2 regions of the Streptococcus sp. IsoGale022 genome follow, and region 1 is predicted to be linked to the other one. Evidence: predicted binding sites of a transcription regulator. Region 1 holds the regulator's gene; the other holds the start of a gene.
What was found. The regulator CtsR, encoded in region 1, represses protease genes until heat stress. The targets are predictions, from matches to a motif close to TTGGTCAAAAAAGGTCAAANA.
Positions count from the first base shown of each region.

Region 2: RG608_RS07950 (ATP-dependent Clp protease ATP-binding subunit) is a predicted target of CtsR. The motif match lies at 1,914-1,934, and genes of this name have one in related genera.

Region 1 covers NZ_JAKZJI010000005.1:74,646-82,807, forward strand. The annotation lists gene RG608_RS04145 (hypothetical protein) at 1-76, opposite strand, end outside; gene nusG (transcription termination/antitermination protein NusG) at 865-1,401, shown strand; gene RG608_RS04155 (hypothetical protein) at 1,508-2,038, opposite strand; gene RG608_RS04160 (hypothetical protein) at 2,342-3,106, opposite strand; tRNA gene RG608_RS04165 (tRNA-Cys) at 3,237-3,307, opposite strand; gene rpsB (30S ribosomal protein S2) at 3,615-4,397, shown strand; gene tsf (translation elongation factor Ts) at 4,470-5,513, shown strand; gene RG608_RS04180 (hypothetical protein) at 5,618-6,067, opposite strand; gene RG608_RS04185 (CtsR family transcriptional regulator) at 6,252-6,716, shown strand; gene RG608_RS04190 (ATP-dependent Clp protease ATP-binding subunit) at 6,717-8,162, shown strand, end outside.
Region 2 covers NZ_JAKZJI010000014.1:3,585-11,746, forward strand. The annotation lists gene RG608_RS07950 (ATP-dependent Clp protease ATP-binding subunit) at 1-1,864, opposite strand, end outside; gene RG608_RS07955 (DUF1797 family protein) at 2,114-2,344, shown strand; gene RG608_RS07960 (bifunctional methylenetetrahydrofolate dehydrogenase/methenyltetrahydrofolate cyclohydrolase) at 2,534-3,388, shown strand; gene RG608_RS07965 (HAD hydrolase family protein) at 3,385-4,158, shown strand; gene RG608_RS07970 (NAD(P)H-hydrate dehydratase) at 4,266-5,108, shown strand; gene RG608_RS07975 (hypothetical protein) at 5,084-5,320, shown strand; gene xseA (exodeoxyribonuclease VII large subunit) at 5,265-6,605, shown strand; gene RG608_RS07985 (exodeoxyribonuclease VII small subunit) at 6,583-6,795, shown strand; gene RG608_RS07990 (polyprenyl synthetase family protein) at 6,792-7,667, shown strand; gene RG608_RS07995 (TlyA family RNA methyltransferase) at 7,660-8,162, shown strand, end outside.

The DNA of each region.
Region 1 (8,162 bases):
AGAGCAGGACAACGGTGATAACAACCGAGATATTGGGAGCGAGAGAGTGGATGGCGTCCGTGATAGTATTGAGCATGTCAATCGTCTCCTTTCATAGGACATGCGGATGTACCTGAATGCTGCTAAAGAATACATGTCTTCTTTAACGGCTTGTCAGGCTTGCTTGTACTCTAAGGAGAAGATTAGTTGATGGGCTGCTGGTCTGCAGTCTCTTTCTTCATAATCTCGCCTCCTTAAAGATGTTAATAATTTGTCCAAACAAAAAAGCCACACTTGTAGCTTGCCAGTTGAACACCTGTGAAATCAGAATTTTTTCCAACTGGAAATACCTTCTGATTCGACATTCATTTGTTCAGCAAAAAAAGACCTCTCAAACAAGTTCAAAGCACACCAAAAACCGATTCTACTAACAAAACATCCTATGTAGTCAGTTTTGAGAAAATCTTTCTTAGTGTTCTTCAAGCCATAGCCCGAAAAGTCATAATATTACCGATAGTCATAAATGTCTAAGCTGTTACATAAAATCTTTCAAAATACCAATCCCTTAGCTTCGTAGATTGTTTTTCTGTATTTTGGCACTATCTCTTAAGCAATCTAAGTCTCAGTAAAGATTAGAAAGTCAGTTCTTAAAGATAGAATGAAGCCGACAGGCCTCATACCCAACTGAAAAGTAAAAATATTAAATTATAGATTTATTATACCACTTTGTTTTCCCTTGTCAAGGATTTTGAGGCAGAATTACAAGGCTTTGATTTGTCTGGGAAATAGTTGTTAAATTCCTTTGCATTTGAGGAAATTATGGTATAATAGGGCTAGAAAGAAGCAGAAGCCCGCAGGCTTTTTTATTTAGGAAAGGATGAACTCATGGACAGTTTTGACAAAGGCTGGTTTGTACTGCAGACCTACTCAGGCTATGAAAATAAGGTAAAAGAAAATCTTTTGCAGCGCGCTCAGACTTATAATGTGCTGGAAAATATCTTGCGCGTGGAAATCCCTACTCAGACCGTGCAAGTAGAGAAAAATGGCAAGACCAAGGAAATCGAAGAAAATCGCTTCCCTGGTTATGTCTTGGTGGAAATGGTAATGACAGACGAAGCCTGGTTTGTCGTGCGGAATACTCCGAATGTAACAGGATTTGTCGGTTCACACGGAAACCGCTCTAAACCAACGCCACTCTTGGAAGAAGAGATTCGCAACATTCTCATCTCCATGGGTCAAACGGTGCAGGAGTTTGACTTGGATGTCAAGGTTGGGGATACTGTTCGTATCATTGATGGTGCCTTTACTGACTATACAGGTAAGATTACGGAAATTGATAATAACAAGGTCAAGATGATTATTTCCATGTTTGGCAATGACACCGTGGCCGAAGTTAATCTTAGTCAGATTGCAGAGCTTTAATTGATGAAGCAGGGTGAACTCTTCGCTATCCTCGTTAAAAATAAAATCCAAGACTTTTTTCAGTCTTGGATTTTTGTGTTTTTGGAACGAAGTGTGAGATTACTTTTTACGGTTCCGCAATCTGATAGACTTTTCCGTTTTCTAAGCGTAGGTAGTGGAATTTGCCAGCCATATACCAGGAAGTGATAATTTGTCCTTGCTTCTCACGGATGGCATAGGGCTGTCCAGTTTTTTCAAAGGCTTCAGCAATGGGAGTGCCGTCCTCTATGCTTGGAAAGAGCATACAGGTACCCCGCGTGTGCTCAAAGACTAGCTCTTTTTCTCGCACCTGATCCTCATCGAGATGAATATGAATCTCTAAGTGCTTGGCCAGTTTCCAGGTCAGTATTGTTTGCTTGTTCTCTTTCTTAGTCTGGCTAGGCTTTCCTAGTAGCTTATCCAGTTCTTGAATAGTAGTGGGCTGACCCTGAGTACGGATTTGCTGAAATTGCTCCCACTTATCTACAGACTCCATAGCTGGTATCAAAGCCAGGTCCTTGCTAGGATCCGAAGCTTGAGTGCTGGCATGCTGGGATTGGCAGGAAATTAGGAAAAAGCTGGATAGAATAATGGTCAGGAGCAAACTAAAGCGTTTCATAAACATCTTCCTTTCTACAGAAAAGTAAGGGTTTTTGCTTGCATTATAATCCTTTTTGTAAGTTGTAGCAAGGAATTGACGGCAAGGAAATGAGAAGAGAAAAAGATGTTAGGAAACCTTGAGAACAAGGTCTTATCTGGTTGCCAAAAAAGTCTCATATGACTTATAATGATAGCGTTAAAACTGAGATTTTCATAGCTTTGAACGTCAAAAAAGAGAGAACTAACCTGATTCTCTCTCCAGTTTAATGCTAAGTCAATCGCGACAGATGGTATTTTTATGTTTTTGGAACTGATTAGAAGATTACTTATCCTTAATGACGGAGTCAATAATGTCTTTGGTTTGTTTCATTTGATAGGTAGACATTACCCCAACGATTTGATTGTTCTGGGTAGAGAAACTAAACTGTTCGTCATTGGAATTTTTATAGACAAAGGTTGTATCGCGTTCTGAACGCATAATCATTTCCGGACGACCAAGCTTGTCGAAAGCTGTCTTGGGAGTGTCGGATGTGGTGATGCTAGAATAGCTGCTTTTGGCTGGCTGAGCGTCTTTTAGACTAAAACTCAAATTCGTCAGGACATTATTGGTAAAGTAGCCCATAATGTCTCCGTTGTCTGTGTGCCAGATGTTGACAGAGTTGCCAGGGTCATTCTCATCAGTGCTGAATGTAGGTTGGCCTAGAGCTACTGTTACCTCATCGTAAGACGTTTTAGGTTTGTCACCATTGATATCCTCTCCGTTTACCTGAATGACAAAGCCAGTGGAAATATGGAAATTTCTTATTTTCTCTAATTCAGGAATAGAAGCTGCATCTGGTATGTATTGTAGTGCAGAAGCATCATCTGGATCAAAGGTAGCACGTTTCTGAAATACCTCATCACTACTTTCATAGGTGCTAGAGCTACTGCTAGATGATTTGCTGGATGTTTCCTTAGAGGATGAACTTTTCGAAGCTTTGAGGGAGCTAGGCGTCTTTTTTCTTTGCTGTGTCTGCTTGGCAGGCATGCAGGCTGAGAGAGCTAGCAGAGAGAGAAGGCTGAGGGCATAGAAGCTAACTTTTTTCATAATCAATCTTTTTTCCTTTCGCTGATGATGAATGATATTTTTATAATATTATATCAGCAAAGTTTGCTAGAAACAATAGGAAATGCAATAAAAAAAGCCCTTTGGTGGGCTTCTGGAAATATATTTTTGAAGGCGGTAGACGGATTTGAACCGACGATCAAGCTTTTGCAGAGCCGTGCCTTACCACTTGGCTATACCGCCGCAACTCTTATTATTCTATCGTAAATACTTGCTTTCGTCAAGAGTCTTTCATAGTCAAAGCAGAAAATGTTAGACGTTACTATTCCGAACGATTTGGGGAATAAATGTTCTGCTGAGAAGTGGGAATAGTGGCTAGCGGCAGAAAATCTGGCAAACACCTTGTCAAAGAGCTGCGCTTTTGTTATAATAGAAGGTGCCGTGTAAAAGGCAAAATACTCATTTTAGATGAATTGTGGGACTGTTGCCCTCGGGTGGTCCTGCGAGCTGAAATCTAAAAGAGGAAAAAAACAAAAAGGAGAATTTACTCATGGCAGTAATTTCAATGAAACAACTTCTTGAGGCTGGTGTTCACTTTGGTCACCAAACTCGTCGCTGGAACCCTAAGATGGCTAAGTACATCTTCACTGAGCGTAACGGTATCCACGTAATCGACTTGCAACAAACTGTAAAGTATGCTGACCAAGCTTACGACTTTATGCGTGATGCTGCTGCCAACGATGCAGTTATCCTCTTCGTTGGTACTAAAAAGCAAGCTGCTGACGCTGTCAAAGAAGAAGCAGAACGTTCAGGTCAATACTTCATCAACCACCGTTGGTTGGGTGGAACTCTTACAAACTGGTCTACTATCCAAAAACGTGTAGCTCGTTTGAAAGAAATCAAACGTATGGAAGAAGACGGAACTTTCGAAGTTCTTCCTAAGAAAGAAGTCGCTCTTCTCAACAAACAACGTGCTCGTCTTGAAAAATTCTTGGGTGGTATCGAAGATATGCCTCGCATCCCAGACGTGATGTACGTAGTTGACCCTCATAAAGAGCAAATCGCTGTTAAGGAAGCTAAGAAATTAGGTATCCCAGTGGTTGCCATGGTTGATACTAACACTGATCCTGATGATATCGATGTTATTATCCCAGCTAACGACGATGCAATCCGTGCGGTTAAATTGATCACTGCGAAAATGGCTGATGCTGTTATCGAAGGCCGTCAAGGTGAAGATAGCGTTGAATCAGTAGAAGCAGAATTGGCTGCAACCGAAACTCAAGCAGATTCTATCGAAGAAATCGTTGAAGTTGTTGAAGGTTCAAACGAATAATTAGTAAACTAACCTAAAGGGGCAGGGCTCAGCCCAGCTCCTTTATTTACATTAAAAAATAGGAGAAGAAAAATGGCAGAAATTACAGCTAAGCTTGTCAAAGAATTGCGTGAAAAATCTGGTGCTGGTGTCATGGACGCTAAGAAAGCACTTGTTGAAACTGATGGTGACATCGAAAAAGCGATTGAATTGCTTCGCGAAAAAGGGATGGCAAAAGCAGCTAAGAAAGCTGACCGTGTTGCCGCTGAAGGTCTGACAGGCGTTTACGTAAACGGTAACGTTGCCGCTGTTGTTGAAGTGAATGCTGAAACTGACTTCGTTGCGAAAAATGCTCAATTTGTTGACTTGGTAAATGCTACTGCGAAAGTAATCGCTGAAGGCAAACCAGCTAACAACGAAGAAGCACTTGCTTTGACAATGCCTTCAGGTGAAACTCTTGAAGCTGCATACGTATCTGCAACTGCAACTATCGGAGAAAAGATCTCTTTCCGTCGCTTTGCTTTGATTGAAAAGACAGATGCTCAACACTTTGGTGCTTACCAACACAACGGTGGCCGTATCGGAGTTATCTCAGTTATTGACGGTGGAGACGATGCTCTTGCTAAGCAAATCTCTATGCACATCGCTGCGATGAAACCAACTGTTCTTTCATACAAAGAATTGGATGAGCAATTTGTCAAAGATGAATTGGCGCAATTGAACCATGTCATCGATCAAGACAATGAAAGCCGTGCAATGGTTGGTAAACCAGCTCTTCCACACTTGAAATACGGTTCTAAAGCTCAATTGACGGATGCAGTTGTTGCACAAGCTGAAGAAGACATCAAGGCTGAATTGGCTGCTGAAGGCAAACCAGAAAAGATCTGGGACAAGATCATCCCAGGTAAAATGGATCGCTTCATGCTTGACAACACTAAAGTTGACCAAGCATACACACTTCTTGCACAAGTCTACATCATGGATGACAGCAAGACAGTTGAAGCTTACCTTGAATCAGTAAATGCTTCAGTAGTTGAGTTCGCTCGCTTTGAAGTTGGTGAAGGTATCGAGAAAGCTGCTAACGACTTTGAAAACGAAGTAGCTGCAACAATGGCTGCTGCTCTTGGTCAAAACTAATCGTTTTTAGCATAGAAATAGAACGATAAAAAGGTCTGAGATTTTTTCTCAGACCTTTTCATTTGTAGCATTTTGAAACATCAAGTTTAGAATGGTGAGCAGCATCACTTAGCTGCTTTTTCTCTTTCTTCCTTATGAGCAATCAAGCCGTTGGTAAAAATCAAAACAACCAATATGAAGAGAAGTGCAGTTGTTTGGGGGTAAGTTAGGCTAAACTGATAGACTTTGGTAATAAACAGAAGGGGAAGAGTAACCATCATCATGATTAGAAAGCTATACCATTTGACTCGGTTGCTGACCAGCTCCTGTTCGAAGAGCAAGGGAGCATAAAGACAGGCGATGAGAGCTCCGATAGGAATATCAACGTAATCAGCAGAAAAGATGGTGAAAATACTCAGAGTTGCAAAAAGCCATTTGAGTACATGACGAGAATAGTTGAGCCAATCCATTTTCATTGGATTATCCTCCTTGTTTAGATGATCGTTGGCAGGCAGAAGTTTCTGTCTGTCTTTTCCTTGTGGATTTCCACCTATATTATAACGCTTTAAAAGCAAAAAGCAAGCGGTTACACAAGGCTTTTAAAGCTTTTTCACTAGTTTGAATTATCAGACCTTTCAGTCACCCCTTTTTCTTTCAAAATAGAGACTTTTCCGGTATAATATTAGTCAAAGATAGTCAATGTTAGAGAATCAAGGAAAAAGAAATTTATTCTGAAATTCTCAACTGGAGAGGGAAGTCATGGGTGCAAAAAACACATCGGACAGTATTGAAGCATATATCAAGTCTATTCTGGCTCAGGCGGGGATGGTTGAATTAAAACGCAGTGAACTGGCTGATGTTTTTCAGGTGGTTCCCAGTCAGATTAACTATGTGATTAAGACGCGTTTTACGGAAAGTCGGGGCTATATCGTTGAAAGCAAGCGTGGTGGCGGCGGCTATATTCGGATTGGAAAGATTGAATTTTCCGACCGGCATCAGATGCTTTGCGGCCTGTACGACAGTGTAGGAGAGCGTGTCAGCCAACAGGTTTTTACAGATGTTATTCAGCTTCTTTTTGACGAGAAGATTATGACTGAACGTGAGGGCAATCTAATCTTATCAACAGCATCGGACTCGATTTTGGGCGATGGAGCTGCGGAGATTCGTGCCCGGATATTAAAAAAGATTTTACAACAACTAGACAGAAAAGGAATGGAATCATAAATGAAATACTCAAAAGCCTTAATAGAAAGCTTGGAAGCAGCCCAGCTCTTGGCCGGCCATTTTACGACAGATTATCTGGAATCATGGCATCTGCTGATTGCTTTGGCTAATAATCCCTACAGTGTTGCTGGTTCAGTTCTCAATGAATTTCCTGTGGAAGTTGATGGATTTGAAGAAGCAGCTTTTCAGATTACTGGTCAGGCTTATCAGAAAGACGGTCACTTCGAGCTGCTGCCTTTTTCTTATCGCTTAGAGGAGCTGTTTGAGGAGGCAGGACAGATTGCAGAAGCTGTTCGCGCTAAGCATGTAGGTACCGAACATGTGCTGCTGGCCATGCTATTTGACCGGGGGACCTTGGCCTCTCGTATTCTGGAATTTACCGGCTTTAGCTACGAGGATAAGGAGCAGGGGCCGAAAATCAGTGATTTGCGTAAGGTCTTGGAGCAGCGATCTGGCTGGGGCAAGGAAGATATCAAGGCTATCCGCAGTCTGAATAAGGGCGTAATGGCTGCTAAGCAGACCATGGCTAATATGATGGGGATGCCGGCTTCTACCAGCGGGGGGCTGGAAGATTACACTCGTGATCTGACGGAGCTGGCTAGAGATGGCCGATTGGAGCCAGTCATTGGCCGCGATCAGGAAATTTCACGGATAGTTCAGATTCTCAGTCGCAAGACTAAAAACAATCCAGTGCTGGTTGGAGATGCTGGGGTTGGTAAGACTGCTCTAGCCTTGGGACTGGCTCAGCGTGTAGCGGCTGGTCAGGTTCCGGCTGAACTTGCCAAGATGCGGGTTTTGGAGCTGGACTTGATGAATGTAGTCGCTGGCACTCGCTTTCGCGGAGACTTTGAGGAGCGGATGAACAACATCATCAATGACATTGAAGAAGATGGTCATGTCATTCTCTTCATCGATGAGCTACATACTATCATGGGCTCTGGCAGCGGTATTGACTCGACCTTGGATGCGGCCAATATCCTGAAACCGGCTCTGGCTCGCGGAACATTGCGGACAGTTGGTGCTACGACGCAGGAAGAGTACCAGAAACATATTGAAAAAGATGCTGCTCTTTCTCGGCGTTTTGCCAAAGTCAGTATAGAAGAGCCGAATGTGGCTGACAGCATTGCTATTTTACAAGGTTTGAGAAAGAGCTATGAGGACCATCACAAGGTGCAGATCAGTGATCAGGCTATCGAGACAGCGGTCAAATACGCCCATCGCTATCTGACTAGCAAGCACCTGCCAGACTCTGCCATTGATCTTTTGGACGAGGCCAGTGCGACAGTGCAGAATAGAGGACCGCAGAATTATGAGCAGTCAGATTTGACGCCAGTGGATCAAGCCTTGATGGCAGCGGATTTCAAAAAAGTCTCAAAGTTGCTTGAGCAAGAGCAGCAGCCTAAGCTCTATAAACTGAAAGTGGAAGAAGACGATGTTTTGGCTACT
Region 2 (8,162 bases), on a different contig from region 1:
TGGTGCGGCCTTCACGCGCTGCTCCAAAGCCAACGCTGGCTTCAGCTTTGCCAGTTCCGGCATTGGATGTCATGATGATAATGGTGTCCTTGAAGCTGACAGTCCTGCCTTGGCCATCGGTCAGGCGGCCATCATCCAGAACCTGCAGGAACATGTGCATAACATCGGGATGGGCTTTTTCCACCTCATCCAGCAGAATGAAGGAGTATGGATTACGACGGACGCGCTCAGTCAATTGGCCAGCTTCATCATAGCCGACATAGCCCGGAGGGGCACCGACCAGCTTGGCCACGCTGTGTTTTTCCATATATTCACTCATATCAAAGCGAATCATGCTGTCAGCCGAGCCAAAGAGCTCAATGGCTAGTTGCTTAGACAGCTCAGTCTTACCGACACCAGTAGGTCCGACAAAGAGGAAGCTGCCGATTGGGCGATTAGGACTTCCTAGTCCGACCCGGTTCCGACGGATGGCCTTGGCAATCTTATCCACAGCATCGTCTTGACCGATGACATGAGCCTTTAAGTCACTAGAGAGATTAACTAGTTGAGACTGTTCTTTTTCTTTGAGGTCACCAACTGGGATATTGGTCTTTTGCTCTACGATGTGTTCAATCGTTTTCTCGCTGATAATTGGAGTATCCTTGTCTAGCACACTTGTCTGCTGGAGTTCCTTGTACTTGGCAATCTGGTCGCGGAAGTAAGCCGCTTTCTCGAAATCTTCGTCACGGGTTGCCTGAGCCTTGAGATTTTCGGCCTCAATCAGACGTTGGTCAATGACCTTGGGATCAACGAAGTTGAGGGTCAGATTCATCTTGGAACCAGCCTCATCCAAGAGGTCAATAGCCTTGTCTGGCAGGAAGCGATCTTGGATGTAGCGGTTGGAGAGAAGGGCAGCCGCTTCAATAGCCGCATCTGTGTACTTGACGTGATGGTAGTCTTCGTATTTTTTCTGAATCCCTTTGAGGATGGTAATGGTTTCTTCAACAGTCGGCTCGTCTACCTTAACTGGCTGCATCCGGCGCTCCAGTGCTGCATCCTTCTCAATGATACGGTATTCATTGAGGGTGGTTGCTCCGACCATCTGGAGCTCACCGCGAGCCAGAGCTGGTTTGAGGATGTTCCCAGCGTCCATATTTCCATCGCCAGCAGAGCCTGCTCCGACAATTTCATGTATTTCATCAATAAAGAGAATGACATCCTGACGAGAACGAATCTCATCAATGAGCTTCTGCATTCTCTCCTCAAATTGGCCACGGATACCAGTTCCCTGTACTAAGCTGACAACGTCTAGGCGGATAACTTCTTTGCCTTGGAGTTTATGAGGGACATCACCATCAATAATTTTCTGGGCCAGACCTTCCACCACGGCTGTTTTCCCGACTCCTGGCTCTCCTATGAGAACGGGATTGTTTTTGGTGCGGCGGTTGAGGATTTCAATGACACGGACGATTTCTTCATCACGGCCAATAACAGGATCAATCTCGCCTCGGCGAGCCAACTCAGTCACATTGATACCAAACTCTTCCAGCAGACCTTTTGGCTTTTGCGGACTTGGCTGAGGCTGACCACCCTTGCTGGGATTGGAACCGTAGCCGCCACCGCCTCCATAGGCTCCGCCAGATTGAGTAGGAGGAGTAGTTGGTTCCTGAGGCTGTTGAAAATTGCTGAGGCTGTTAAAGAAGTCATCGATAGGATCTGTTCCGTGATTGTTTGCATTAGCAATTCCACCGAACAAGGAATGTTCGGGGTCTGTTTTCATGATTTGGTAGCAGTTTTGGCACAAATCCACCTGCTGTTTATGGCCATTTACGTTGGTATAAAGGTGAATCGTAGATTCATTGATTTTACAATTTTGACAAAGCATGCAGATACCTCTTTTCTTTTAGTGTGCAAGCTATTTATAGAAAAAATTAAAGGTCAAAAATAGTCAAAGTTTTATAGTTTCATTATATCAGTATTCTCGAACTTTGCAAGAATTTACTACAAAATCCTCCCTTAGACCGAGCAGAATGAAAACAAATTCTTGAAAAATTACAAAAAATGGGCTTTTAGTGGTATTTCAGTCGCTATTTATGGTAAAATAAGAGGGAACTAAGTAAATAGGAGAAACAAAATGGAATCACATTTAGTTAGAATTATTAACCGCTTAGAAGCTATGGCTAAGGATGGCGGAAATTTGAAACGTAATTTTGAGCGTGAAGGAGTGGTTGTAGCAGAAGTAGCTTACAGTTACGACGAAGAAAACGGCTCTGTCTTCACCTTGCGTGACGTTGCAGCGCGTGAGACCTATACTTTCGACAGCATCGATTTGATTGCAATGGAAATTTATGAATTACTCTACTAAAAAGCACTTAGCTGCTTTTTATTTTTACCCTTTTTATCTTATTTTGAAAAAGATTTAGCAGGTCTGAAAATTTTACCACTAGGTGCCAATGAAACCTCGTCTTATAACCTTGTATAAGAAAAAGTTATAGGCTGGGCACAGATTTTTTTGGTATAATGAAAAAGATAATGAAAAAGAAATGAGAATGACATGGCGCAGATTATTGATGGTAGAGGTTTGGCAGAGAAGCTTCAGAAAAAATTAGCCGAAAAAACGGCTCGCCTCAAAGAAAAGACAGGTCAGGTTCCGGGCTTGGTAGTGATTGTGGTGGGAAATAATCCAGCCAGTCAAATCTACGTGCGTAATAAAGAGCGCTCGGCCTTGGCCGCTGGCTTTCGGAGTAAGATAGAACGTCTGCCAGAAGAGACCAGCCAAGAAGAACTCTTGAGCTTGATTGAAACTTATAATCAAAATCCTGATTGGCATGGCATTTTAGTCCAACTGCCCTTACCTGACCATATTGATGATGAAGCTGTGCTGCTGGCCATTGATCCAGACAAGGATGTTGATGGCTTTCATCCGCTTAATATGGGCAAGCTATGGAGCGGCCATCCTGTTATGATTCCGGCTACTCCTGCAGGCATTATGGCAATGTTCCATGAATATGGCGTTGAACTGGAAGGCAAGCGAGCGGTCGTCATCGGGCGGAGTAATATTGTCGGTAAGCCCATGGCTCAGCTCCTTTTAGCTAAGAATGCAACAGTGACTCTGACGCATTCGCGGACCCACAATCTAGCTAAGACTGCTAAGCGGGCAGATATTTTGGTGGTGGCTATCGGTCGTGGACATTTTGTGACCAAGGACTTTGTCAAGGAAGGAGCTGTTGTCATTGATGTCGGTATGAACCGAGATGAGAATGGCAAGCTGATTGGCGACGTTAAATTTGATGAAGTGTCTGAACTTGCCAGTCTGATTACCCCTGTACCTGGAGGTGTTGGGCCCATGACCATTACCATGCTGATGGAGCAGACCTACCAAGCCTTTAAATGGAGTCTTGAATCATGAAATTTGTTTTTGATTTGGATGGGACCTTGTCCTTTGATTATATGACGATTGATGAGGAGATTAAGCAGGTTCTGCTAACGGCTCCTCAGTTTGGGCATGAAGTTTTGTTTGCTTCAGCGCGTTCCTATCGAGATTGTCTGGGACTATTGGGTCCAGAATTGAGCCAGCGGATAGTGATTGGCCTGAATGGCGGAGTAGCTTATCAGAATGGACAGCTGATGTTTGAGCGTCAGCTGCATCAGTCAAGTTATCAAGCCATTCTAGACACTTGTTTGACCTATAATTTGCCTTTTTTCGTTGATAATACTTTTGACTACAGCGGCCAGATTTTAGAAAAAATCCCTTTTATTGCCAGTGTAGATCCTCTCAAGCGGGCAAGACGGTTGGAACTGACTGAACTCCAGCATCCTATTAAGCTTGTTATTTACATGGGGAATCATGAGCAACTCTTAGACGATTTACAGGCTCGTTTTGCAAACTTGTCCAATCTGAGTCTAGACTATCATGAACATGAGAAATGTTTTTATATCAATCCGGCTGAAACTAATAAAGCTTCAACTGTAAAGGAACTATGCGGTTCGGATTATGTGGCTTTTGGTAATGATCAAAATGATATTCAGCTCTTTAAGAATTCTCTCTACGCTGTGCAGGTTGGGGATTTCCTAGGCTTGAGCGATTATGCGGATGAGCAGGTCGCCTTTCAAGAAAATTTACCCAAGGCAGTCGCAGCAAGAATCTTACAAAAATTTGCAGATTTCCGAGAAAAATAACTTTCCTGCGATACGAGGCACCTGTTTAGGTGCCTTTTGGTGTATAATGAAGATAGGTTTTGTCATGTTGAGACAAGTGCAGGATGAAGTTGGTCTAGGAGAATATCATGGTAAAAAATGCTGAAAATATTTTAAAAAGAGTCATTCGGGAACGTCCCTTGGATAGTCACAAGGGCGATTACGGTCGTCTTTTACTGATTGGAGGGACCTATCCTTATGGGGGTGCCATCATCATGGCAGCTTTAGCAGCAGTCAATAGCGGAGCTGGTCTGGTGACTGTTGCTACAGATAGAGAAAATATCGCCCCTCTGCACAGTCATTTACCGGAGGCCATGGCCTTTGACTTAGAGGAGCAAGACCGATTGACAGAGCAACTGGCCAAATCAGATCTAGTCTTGATTGGTCCTGGCTTGGCGGAGAATCAACTAGGTCTAGATATCCTACAAATGGTAGTCCAGACTGTGGCAGAACAGCAGATACTTATCATGGATGGCGGCGCCATTTCTCTCTTTAGCAAAGCAGCTTTGCCATTTCCAAAAGCCCAAACAGTTTTTACCCCTCACCAAAAGGAGTGGGAAGGTTTATCGGGTTTGAGCTTATCAGATCAGACAGCTGCAGCCAATCAGGCGGCGGTCAATCAACTGCCTCTGGACAGTATTGTCGTGCAGAAAAAGCATGGGACGACCATCTATCAAAGCGGGCAAGAGCAGGTCTTTGAGCTGACAGTAGGCGGACCTTATCAGGCAACTGGCGGAATGGGGGATACGCTGGCTGGTATGATTGCCGCTTTTGCGGGTCAGTTCAAGTCAAGCAGTCTCTTTGAGCGAGTGGCGGCTGCAACTCTTCTTCACTCCCTTATCGCAGATGAGCTGAGTCATGAAGTTTATGTCGTCCTGCCAACGGCAATCAGCAGGGTCATTCCAAAGTGGATGAAGGAGATGAGTCAGTAGACTTTTTCTTGGGTTTTAAGTCAGCTGGGTTTCTTTTGTGGAAGCCCAGTTTTTTTCTTGCTTTTCAGGGTATTTTTAGACTTTGTAATCGGTTTTTTATGCAGTTTTTTGTTATAATAAAAGTTACGGAAAAACTAGAAAAGAAAGGAAAAGGACATGCCAGAGTATTTGTCGGTTTCGACCTTGACCAAGTATCTGAAGATGAAGTTTGAGCGGGATCCTTATTTGGAGCGGGTCTATCTGACTGGCCAGGTGTCCAATTTCCGCCGGCGCCCCAATCACCAGTATTTTTCATTAAAGGATGAGAAGGCCGTCATTCAGGTTACGATTTGGTCTGGTGTCTACCAGAAGCTAGGCTTTGAGCTAGAAGAAGGTATGAAAATCAATGTCATTGGCCGGGTGCAGCTCTATGAGCCGAGCGGTTCCTATTCTATCATCATTGAAAAAGCGGAGCCGGATGGTATCGGTGCCTTGGCTATCCAGTTTGAACAGCTCAAGAAAAAACTGGGAGAAGAGGGGCTTTTTCAAGATAAATTCAAGCAGGCCTTACCTCAATTTCCTAAGAAAATCGGCGTCGTAACCAGTCCCAGCGGAGCGGTTATTCAGGATATTATCACGACGGTCAGCCGTCGCTTTCCGGGAGTGGAGATTGTCCTTTATCCGACAAAAGTGCAGGGAGATGGGGCTGCAGCTCAGGTTGCTGACCACATCAGACTGGCCAATGAGCGGTCGGATTTGGATGTACTGATTATTGGTCGAGGTGGTGGTTCTATCGAAGATCTCTGGGCTTTCAACGAAGAGGAAACAGTTCGGGCTATTTTTGAGTCTCGGATTCCTGTTATTTCTAGTGTCGGCCATGAGACAGATACGACTTTGGCGGACTTTGTAGCAGATCGCAGAGCTGCGACTCCAACGGCTGCGGCTGAGCTAGCAACACCGGTCACCAAGCTGGATCTGCTGGGGTATTTGCAGCAGCAGGAAAACCGCATGTCACGAGCGATTTCCAATCGCCTGAGCTATTATCGAGAGCGACTGAATAAACTGACCCAGTCGGTTATCTTCCGACAGCCAGAGCGGCTTTACGATGGCCATCTGCAGAAGTTAGACCAGCTCAACCTGCGACTCAAGCAAAAAATTCGCGAATATTATAGTGAAGAGCAACAGCGGGTCAAAATCTTGCAGCATCGTTTGGAAACATTGAATCCGCTCAGTCGCATTCAGCGTTTTCAAGAGCAGACTGCCCAGCTGGAGCGTTTGCTGCGCAGCAACATGGCAGTCATTTATGATAATAAGGTAGCTCAAGTCAGGAGATTGTCCGAGGCCTTGCTTATGCTGGATACCAGTCGAATCGTGGCGCGTGGCTATGCTATTGTCCAAAAGAATCAAAAGGTTGTCGAGTCAAGTGCAGGCATTGAAGAAAAAGATGAGCTGACCCTGCTTATGCGGGATGGGCAGCTGGAAGTAGAGGTAAAACATGTCCAAAGAAAAGAAATTTGAAGAAAATTTAGCAGACTTGGAAGTCATTGTCCAAAAGCTGGAAAATGGTGACGTAGCGCTAGAAGAGGCGATTGCGGAATTTCAAAAGGGGATGAAGCTTTCAAAGGAACTCCAGGCTAGTCTGGACAAGGCTGAAAAGACCTTAGTTAAGGTCATGCAGGCAGACGGCACAGAAACGGAAATGGAATGACAAGAAACGAGAAACTGGAAAAAATCGGTCTGACGATTGAAGATTTTTATAAATCTCAGCAAGTTTCGTCAGATTTGTCTGAAGTTATTTTGTACTCGGTGCAGGCAGGCGGCAAGCGGATTCGTCCCTTATTGCTATTGGAGTTGATTCAAGCTTTTGGCCTAGAGCTGGCTGAGGCCCACTATCAGGTCGCGGCGGCTCTTGAGATGATTCACACTGGCAGCCTTATCCATGATGATTTGCCGGCTATGGATGATGATGACTATCGTCGAGGCCACTTGACTAGCCATAAGAAGTTTGGAGAGGATATGGCTATTTTGGCGGGTGATTCTCTCTTTTTAGACCCCTATGGATTATTGGCAAGAACCGAGCTGCCTAGTCAGGTCAAGGTGGACTTGATTGCTGAGCTGTCTCTAGCAGCAGGGAGTTTTGGTATGGTTGCAGGACAGGTTCTGGACATGCAAGGCGAAGGACAAGCAATTAGTTTAGAAGATTTAAAAACCATCCATGTCAATAAGACTGGAAAACTTCTGGCGTATCCCTTTGTCGCAGCTGGTTTGATTGCTGAGGTCGAGCAGTCTGTTCAAGACAAGCTTCGTAGGATTGGAGAGCTCTTGGGCTTGGCCTTTCAAGTGCGGGATGATATTTTGGATGTGACAGCCAGCTTTGAAGAGCTGGGTAAAACGCCGCAGAAAGATTTAGTTGCGGCCAAGTCGACTTATCCAGCCTTTCTGGGTCTAGATGGAGCTAAGAGCTTTTTCAATCAGACCCTTGATGAAGCTGTGGACATTCTGACAGACTTGGAAGAGAAGACAGAGTTTTCAGGCGGAGAAATTCAAAAGATAATAGAAAGTTTGAGATTGAATGGCTAAGGAAAGAGTAGATGTGCTGGCCTACAGACAAGGGCTCTTTGAGACCAGAGAGCAGGCTAAGCGTGGTGTAATGGCTGGGCTGGTTATTGCTGCGGTCAATGGCCAGCGCTTTGACAAGCCTGGTGAAAAGATTGACACAGCCACAGAGCTGCGCTTAAAAGGTGAGAAACTCAGATATGTCAGCCGAGGCGGGCTCAAGCTAGAAAAGGCTTTGCAAGTCTTTGATATTTCGGTCACTGACCGAGTGACCTTGGATATCGGAGCTTCGACCGGCGGTTTTACAGATGTCATGCTGCAGCACGGAGCTAAGCTGGTCTATGCAGTGGATGTGGGGACCAATCAGCTGGCCTGGAAGCTCAGACAGGATGAGCGGGTTGTCAGCATGGAGCAGTTTAATTTTCGCTATGCCCAAAGGACTGACTTTGAGCAGGAGCCGAGCTTTGCCAGTATTGATGTCAGCTTTATATCGCTGAGCTTGATTTTGCCAGCTCTGCA